Regions from separate parts of the Streptomyces sp. NPDC052012 genome, predicted to be linked through region 1. Evidence: riboswitches for the same ligand, from Rfam matches in the RefSeq annotation. Region 1 holds a riboswitch; each other region holds the start of a gene.

What was found. Region 1 has a riboswitch for cyclic di-AMP ahead of AB0412_RS29010 (M23 family metallopeptidase). Riboswitches for the same ligand answer to the same signal wherever they lie in the genome.
Region 2: linked by a shared signal. The riboswitch ahead of AB0412_RS31295 (NlpC/P60 family protein) and the one ahead of AB0412_RS29010 (M23 family metallopeptidase) in region 1 are both predicted to bind cyclic di-AMP.
Region 3: linked by a shared signal. The riboswitch ahead of AB0412_RS32455 (transglycosylase family protein) and the one ahead of AB0412_RS29010 (M23 family metallopeptidase) in region 1 are both predicted to bind cyclic di-AMP.

The regions. Positions count from the first base shown of each region.
Region 1 is NZ_JBFAXA010000024.1:8,869-11,062, reverse strand. Features, by position in the region: gene AB0412_RS29015 (pitrilysin family protein) at 1-555, shown strand, start outside; cyclic di-AMP (ydaO/yuaA leader) riboswitch at 769-934, shown strand; gene AB0412_RS29010 (M23 family metallopeptidase) at 947-1,720, shown strand; gene AB0412_RS29005 (GntR family transcriptional regulator) at 1,935-2,194, shown strand, end outside.
Region 2 is NZ_JBFAXA010000028.1:88,935-91,128, reverse strand. Features, by position in the region: gene AB0412_RS31295 (NlpC/P60 family protein) at 19-1,194, opposite strand; cyclic di-AMP (ydaO/yuaA leader) riboswitch at 1,203-1,376, opposite strand; gene pcrA (DNA helicase PcrA) at 1,629-2,194, shown strand, end outside.
Region 3 is NZ_JBFAXA010000032.1:23,165-25,358, reverse strand. Features, by position in the region: gene AB0412_RS32460 (transglycosylase family protein) at 1-795, shown strand, start outside; cyclic di-AMP (ydaO/yuaA leader) riboswitch at 1,001-1,170, shown strand; gene AB0412_RS32455 (transglycosylase family protein) at 1,175-1,873, shown strand; gene eno (phosphopyruvate hydratase) at 2,124-2,194, shown strand, end outside.

The DNA of each region.
Region 1 (2,194 bases):
CGCGTGTGGCCCGCGCAGGTGCTCGGCACGTACTGCCTCGGCGGCACCCTCACCTCCCGCCTGGACCGCGTGCTGCGCGAGGAGAAGGGCTACACCTACGGCGTACGGGCGTTCACGCAGGTGCTCAGGTCCGCACCGGACGGCACGGGTGCGGCCATGCTCGCCATCAGCGGCTCCGTGGACACCCCGAACACCGGACCCGCCCTGCAGGACCTGTGGACGGTGCTGCGCACGCTCGCCGCGGAGGGGCTCACCGACGCCGAGCGGGACGTCGCCGTGCAGAATCTGGTCGGCGTGGCGCCGCTCAAGTACGAGACCGCGGCGGCCGTCGCGAGCACCCTGGCCGACCAGGTCGAACAGCACCTGCCCGACGACTACCAGGCCGAGCTGTACCGGCAGTTGGCCGCGACCGGCACGGTGGAGGCCACCGCGGCGGTCGTCAACGCCTTCCCGGTGGACCGCCTGGTGACCGTCCTCGTCGGTGACGCGGCGCAGATCAAGGCCCCGGTGGAGGCCCTCGGCATCGGTGAAGTCACCGTCGTGGCGGCCGAGTAGACGACGGGACCGGACCCGGCTCGGCACACCCGCGTGTGAGGCCCTGGTGACGCGAAAGTCACCAGGGCCTGCTTATGTCCGAATTGGGGCGGAGGTTGCCTGTCTGCCCTGTGGGATGCGCTACAAAAACCGGTATCCGTTTGGGAATTGAAAGACGCCCCGTTTAGCGTCGTCCGGGCTGTTCGTCAGGCAGTGCGCCGCACCCGCGGCACCGGACAGTCATCGCCGAGTCCCCGTACGGCGCGAGCCAGGGGAGCCGGGGACCCATACGCAGTCCCTGGGGTGAATCGGGCGCCCGCGCGCACCGCGAGGGGGTCCGTAGGAGACCTTCCTGCTCCGAACCCGTCAGCTAACCCGGTAGGCGAGAGGGAAGGAAAGGACCAGCCTGTACATGGCGTTCACCCGCGCCACGGGGAAGCACCGTCGTCCCAGCCGGATCCAGCGCGGCACCGCGCGTGCGGCGGGCGTAGCGGCCCTCACCACCACCGGCGTCGTCGGCTCTCTCGCCGCCCCCGCGCTCGCCGCCGAGCCCGCCGCCGCACAGACCGGCCTCACCCCCGTCATCACCATGGGCGACGCGGTCGCCGACCGGATCGACGCCCAGGCGGCCGCCCAGCACGAGGCCGCGCGTGAGGCCGCGGAGGCGGCCGCGCGGAAGGCCGCCGAGGAGGCGGCCCGCGAGAAGGCGGCCGAGGAGGCCGCGAAGGCCCGCGCCGAGAAGGAGCGCGCCGCGCGTGAGGCCGAGCGCAAGCGCCTGAACACCTTCGTCTCCCCGATACCCGGCTCCTACGTCTCGACCGGCTACAAGGCCGGCGGCGCCGTCTGGTCGTCCGGCAGCCACACCGGTGTCGACTTCCACGCCGCGAGCGGCACGCCCGTCCAGTCGGTCGGCACGGGCACCGTCGTGGAGGCCGGCTGGGGCGGGGCGTACGGCAACCAGGTCGTCATCAAGATGAACGACGGCACCTACACCCAGTACGGCCACCTGTCCTCCATCGGCGTCTCGGTCGGCCAGCAGGTCACCCCGGGCCAGCAGATCGGCCACTCCGGCGCCACCGGCAACGTCACCGGCGCGCATCTGCACTTCGAGGCCCGGACGAGCGCCGAGTACGGCTCCGACATCGACCCCGTCGCCTACCTCCGCGCGCACGGCGTGAACCTCTGAGGCGCGCAACGGCGTGATCCTCTGAGGACGCGCCGACCTCCCCCCCGTGGCCCCGGCTCCCCGAGCCGGGGCTTTCGGCGTCCGAAGGGGCCGGTTGTCCAAAAAACAAGTATGGATTCCGGCCCGCCGTCGGAAATTCCTCCGGATTGCAATAGAGTCACGGAACAACACGTCCATCGTCGACGTTTCACGGGGATTAAGCCGGAGGTCGGTCATGCGTATTCCCGCGCACTCGGTGTGCACGGCGATCCGGGACGACATCGTCGCCGGTGTCTACGAGCGCGGCAGCCGGCTCACCGAGGAACTCCTCGCCCGGCGCTACGGCGTCTCCCGCGTCCCCGTCCGCGAGGCGCTGCGCACCCTGGAGGCCGAGGGCTTCGTGGTGACGCGGCGGCACGCGGGCGCGTGCGTGGCGGAGCCCACCGAGCAGGAGGCCGCCGATCTGCTGGAGATGCGCCTGCTCCTGGAGCCGCT
Region 2 (2,194 bases), on a different contig from region 1:
GGCCCCGCCCCGGCCGCGTCAGGCAGGGCGTACCACGCTGTGGATCGAGGACGCGCCGTCGTAGTAGATCGACTCCTCGCGCACGTACGTGCCCGGCTTCGGGGCGTGGATCATCATGCCGTTGCCGATGTAGATGCCCACGTGGGTGATGTCGTCGTAGAAGAAGACGAGGTCACCGGGCTGCGCCTGGGACACCGGGACCGTCGTGCCGGCGTCGACCTGGTCGTAGGTGGTGCGCGGGATGGTCACCCCGGCGGCCTTCCAGGCGGCCTGGGTCAGACCTGAGCAGTCGTAGGAGCCGGGGCCGGTGGCGCCCCAGACGTACGGCTTGCCGATCTGCGCGCGGGCGAAGGCGAGGGCCTTCTCGGCCTTGACGGAGTACGACGAGTCCGCCGCGGGCGGCGTGGTGGTGCCGGCGGAACCGGACGAGCCGCCGCTCTCCTGCTGAGACGCCTCCTGCTGGGCCGCCTCCTGCTGGGCCTCGCGCTGCTCCTCCTGCTGCCGGGCGAGCTCGGCGGCCTTGCGGGCGGCCTCCTCCTGCTTCTTCTTCTCGATCGCCGCGAGCCGCGCCTTCTCCTCGGCGGTCAGCTTCGACATCAGCTCACGCGCGTCGGCGAGCTTCTTCTGGACCGTGGCCTTGGCGGTCCTCAGGTCGCTCTGCGACTCGGTGAGCGTCTCGAGGCTCTCGGTGGCCTCCTTGCGCTTCTTCATCGTCTCGGACTGCTGCGTGACGTAGTCGTCGACCGCTTCCTTCTGGCGGCCGGTCATCCGGCTCATCAGATGGTTCTGGTCGAAGACGTCCTGCGGCGAGTCCGCGAGCAGGAAGGTCGCGGTGTTCGACACACCGGCGCCGGTGCGGTACTGGGCGGCGGCGTAGGAACCCAGCTCCTCCCGCGCCTCGTTGAGCTTCTGGGTGCGCTGGGCGACGTCGTCGAGGAGGGTGTCGACGCGCTTGCGCTGCTTCGCGGTCTTCTCCTTGGCCGCGTTGTACTTCTCGGTCGCCGACTCCGCCTGCCGGTACAGGTCGTCGACCTTCTTCTCGACCTCTTCGAGGCTCGGCTTGTCGTCCGAGGGGGCGGCGTCCGCCGTCTGGGACAGCAGGGCCACGGAGGTCAGGGCCGCCGTGGCGAGGGCGGGGGTGCGTATGCCTGCCACGCGCGTGCCGGGGGTGCGTGACTTGCGGTGCGACGCCAAGGGAGGCGACTCCTTCCGTGTTCCGCCTACCGGGTTAGCTGTCGGGTTCGGGCGGTTGGTGCTTCGGAAGGGTTGCCCTACGGCCGCTCCGCGCGGGAGTGAGCCGATTCACCCCAGGTCTCGGTCGGGTCCCCGGCTCCGGCTGCCGCGGGCGGCAGTGACGGACTCGGCGGAGGCCGTGCGGCCCGGCGAGGTTCGCCGGTGGGGGTCGTACGGCCCGCCCGCACCGTAGCCAACTGGTGTGGCCCCTGTGAAGGTTGGTGGGTGATATGCCCGATACATTTTCGTGACCTGATGACGCGGGTCACACAGGGTGCATGTGTGCTGCACGGGTCGTGCCGGAAGGCGAGGCGTGCGCGGGAGGGTCGCCGAATCCGGGGATGTTCCCAGGGCGGCCCCGGGCTGTCGGTGGTGCGCCCTAGACTCGGAGAGCGATGAGCAGCCTCTTTGACGACAGCTTCCTGGCGAACCTCCAGGCCCAGCGGGGCCCCGCGGACGAGCCGCCGCCACCACCCGAGGACGATCACGTACCGGAGCCGATCCCGGACGATCTGTTCGGCGGGAAGTTCGACCTGCCGCCGGAGCGGGAGGCGTACTACCGCGACGGCGCCCCGCGCCCGGTGACGGACTCCGCTGCCCTCCTGGACGGGCTGAACGACAACCAGCGCGCCGCCGTCGTGCACTCCGGCTCCCCGCTGCTCATCGTGGCCGGTGCCGGCTCCGGCAAGACCCGGGTGCTCACCCACCGCATCGCCTATCTGCTCGCGGAGCGGGACGTCCACCCGGGACAGATCCTCGCGATCACCTTCACCAACAAGGCCGCCGGCGAGATGAAGGAGCGCGTCGAGCAGCTCGTCGGCCCGCGCGCCCACGCGATGTGGGTGATGACCTTCCACAGCGCGTGCGTGCGCATCCTGCGCCGGGAGTCCAAGAAGCTCGGCTTCACGTCGTCGTTCTCGATCTACGACGCCGCGGACTCCAAGCGCCTGATGGCCCTGGT
Region 3 (2,194 bases), on a different contig from region 1:
CAGTTGACCCAGGACGACTGGGAGAACTACGGCGGCCTGGACTACGCGCCCAGCGCCGACCAGGCCAGCCGAGGCCAGCAGATAGCGGTCGCCGAGCGGATCCTCGCCGACCAGGGCGTCGGAGCCTGGCGCACATGCGGACTGCTCGCCGGGCTGGAGCAGGGCTCCGAGTCCGCGGACGTCGACACCGGCGTGGGCTCGCCGTCCCCGACCCCCACGGACTCCGCGGAATCCGCCGAGTCCCCGCAGCCCACGGACTCCCCGGACGCGACGGACACGACGGACTCGTCCGGAATGCCCGACTCCAGCGAATCGTCGGCTTCTTCCTCGCCGTCACCCTCGGCCACGGAAGGCAACGAGGGCTCGGAAGCCTCGGTCAGCGAATCGCCCAAGTCGGACAAGTCCACTGATGTCGAGACGGAACCCAGCGCCTCGCTCACCGCCTCACAGGCCACCGGTAGTGATGAACCGGACAAGTCGGGTCAGGATGACGGCTCTTCCGCGCTGACCGACACCGGCACCGGTCGCCACCGCGGCCCCAGTGCCGAGGAGGGCGAAGGGCGGGACCGTACGGCGGAATCGTCCGGCCGTCACGCCTCGCGCCCCGCGGACGACGCCGACGGCTCGTATGTCGTTCGTCCGGGGGACAGTCTCTGGTCCATCGCCGACTCCCTTGAGGTGGACGGTGGATGGCGCGCCCTGTACACGGGCAACGAGCAGACCGTCGGCGCCGACCCGAACCTCATCCTCCCCGGTCAGACGCTTGAGGTCGGGGTCGAACCGGGCGAAAAGTGACGGGCGAAAACGCCCGGACCGGGCGGTAGTTGACGTCACGGTTCGAGCTGAATGCCCGATATAAACGCGGTGAGAGATAGGTCTCAGAAGCCCTGATCGTCTTTGAAAATCGGCCGAGCGCGTGTCTACGGTCGTGACCGCTCGTCACCGCGAGCCCCGTCTGCCGCCACGCCGAATCCTGCCAGTGGCAGCACGGGAACAGTCGTCGCGTCATGCGCCGTAGGCAGGAGCGGGGGACCCAAGGTAAGTGCCCTTTCCGGTGGTTGACACCGGATCGCGGCTCGGGGTGTAGCCGCGTCCCGTGAGGGACGTGGCCGGGCAACTCAACCGGCCCGAACCCGACAGCTCACCTCGCAGGCGTCGGTGAGGGGATCCATCCATGTTGTTTTCCGGCAAGGGCAAGCACCGTCGTCCGTCCAAGGCCACCCGCGCCATCGCCATCGCCGGTGTCACCGGCGCCGCCGTCGCCGCCCCGCTGATGGCGGCCGGCTCGGCCTCCGCCGCCACCGCCTCCGAGTGGGACGCCGTCGCCCAGTGCGAGTCGGGCGGCAACTGGTCCATCAACACCGGCAACGGCTACTACGGCGGTCTGCAGTTCTCCGCCTCCACCTGGGCCGCGTACGGCGGCACGAAGTACGCCGCCACCGCCGACCAGGCCACCAAGGCGCAGCAGATCGAGATCGCCGAGAAGGTCCTCGCGGGCCAGGGCAAGGGCGCCTGGCCGGTCTGCGGCAAGAACCTGTCCAACGCCGCGTACACCGGTGCCGCCGCCGAGACCCCGGCCCCGAAGGCCGACACCTCCGCCGAGCGCACCACCGAGCAGAAGGCGTCCCGCTCCACCGAGCGCCCGGCGCCGAAGGCCGAGAAGAAGGCCGAGAAGAAGACCGTCACCACCCCGACCGGCGAGAAGGTCGAGAAGGGCGACGGCGAGTACAAGGTCGTCAAGGGTGACACCCTCAGCTCCATCGCCGAGGAGCACGGCGTCAAGGGCGGCTGGGAGAAGCTGTTCAAGCTGAACGACGACATCGTCGAGGACGCCGACCTCATCTACCCGGGCCAGCAGCTGCACCTGAAGTAAGCAGCGGCCCCGCGGCGCCCGCGAGCGAGCGGCGCGCCCACAGTCCGCCCGCCCCGGTGCGTGTTCCCCCGTACGCACCGGGGCGGGCTTTTTTGGGAAACCGTATTTGTTCCGTTCGGAAACAATTTACGCTCGGTTCTGTCCATGGGATGGGCGACCGGATGGCCGATCGCCCGGAGCCGGTTAGGCTCGGTCTCGCAGAGCCACCATGGCCCTGCCCACTCGCGTCACATCCAAGAAGGAGATGCTCGTGCCGTCCATCGACGTCGTCGTAGCCCGGGAAATCCTGGACTCCCGAGGCAACCCCACGGTCGAGGTCGA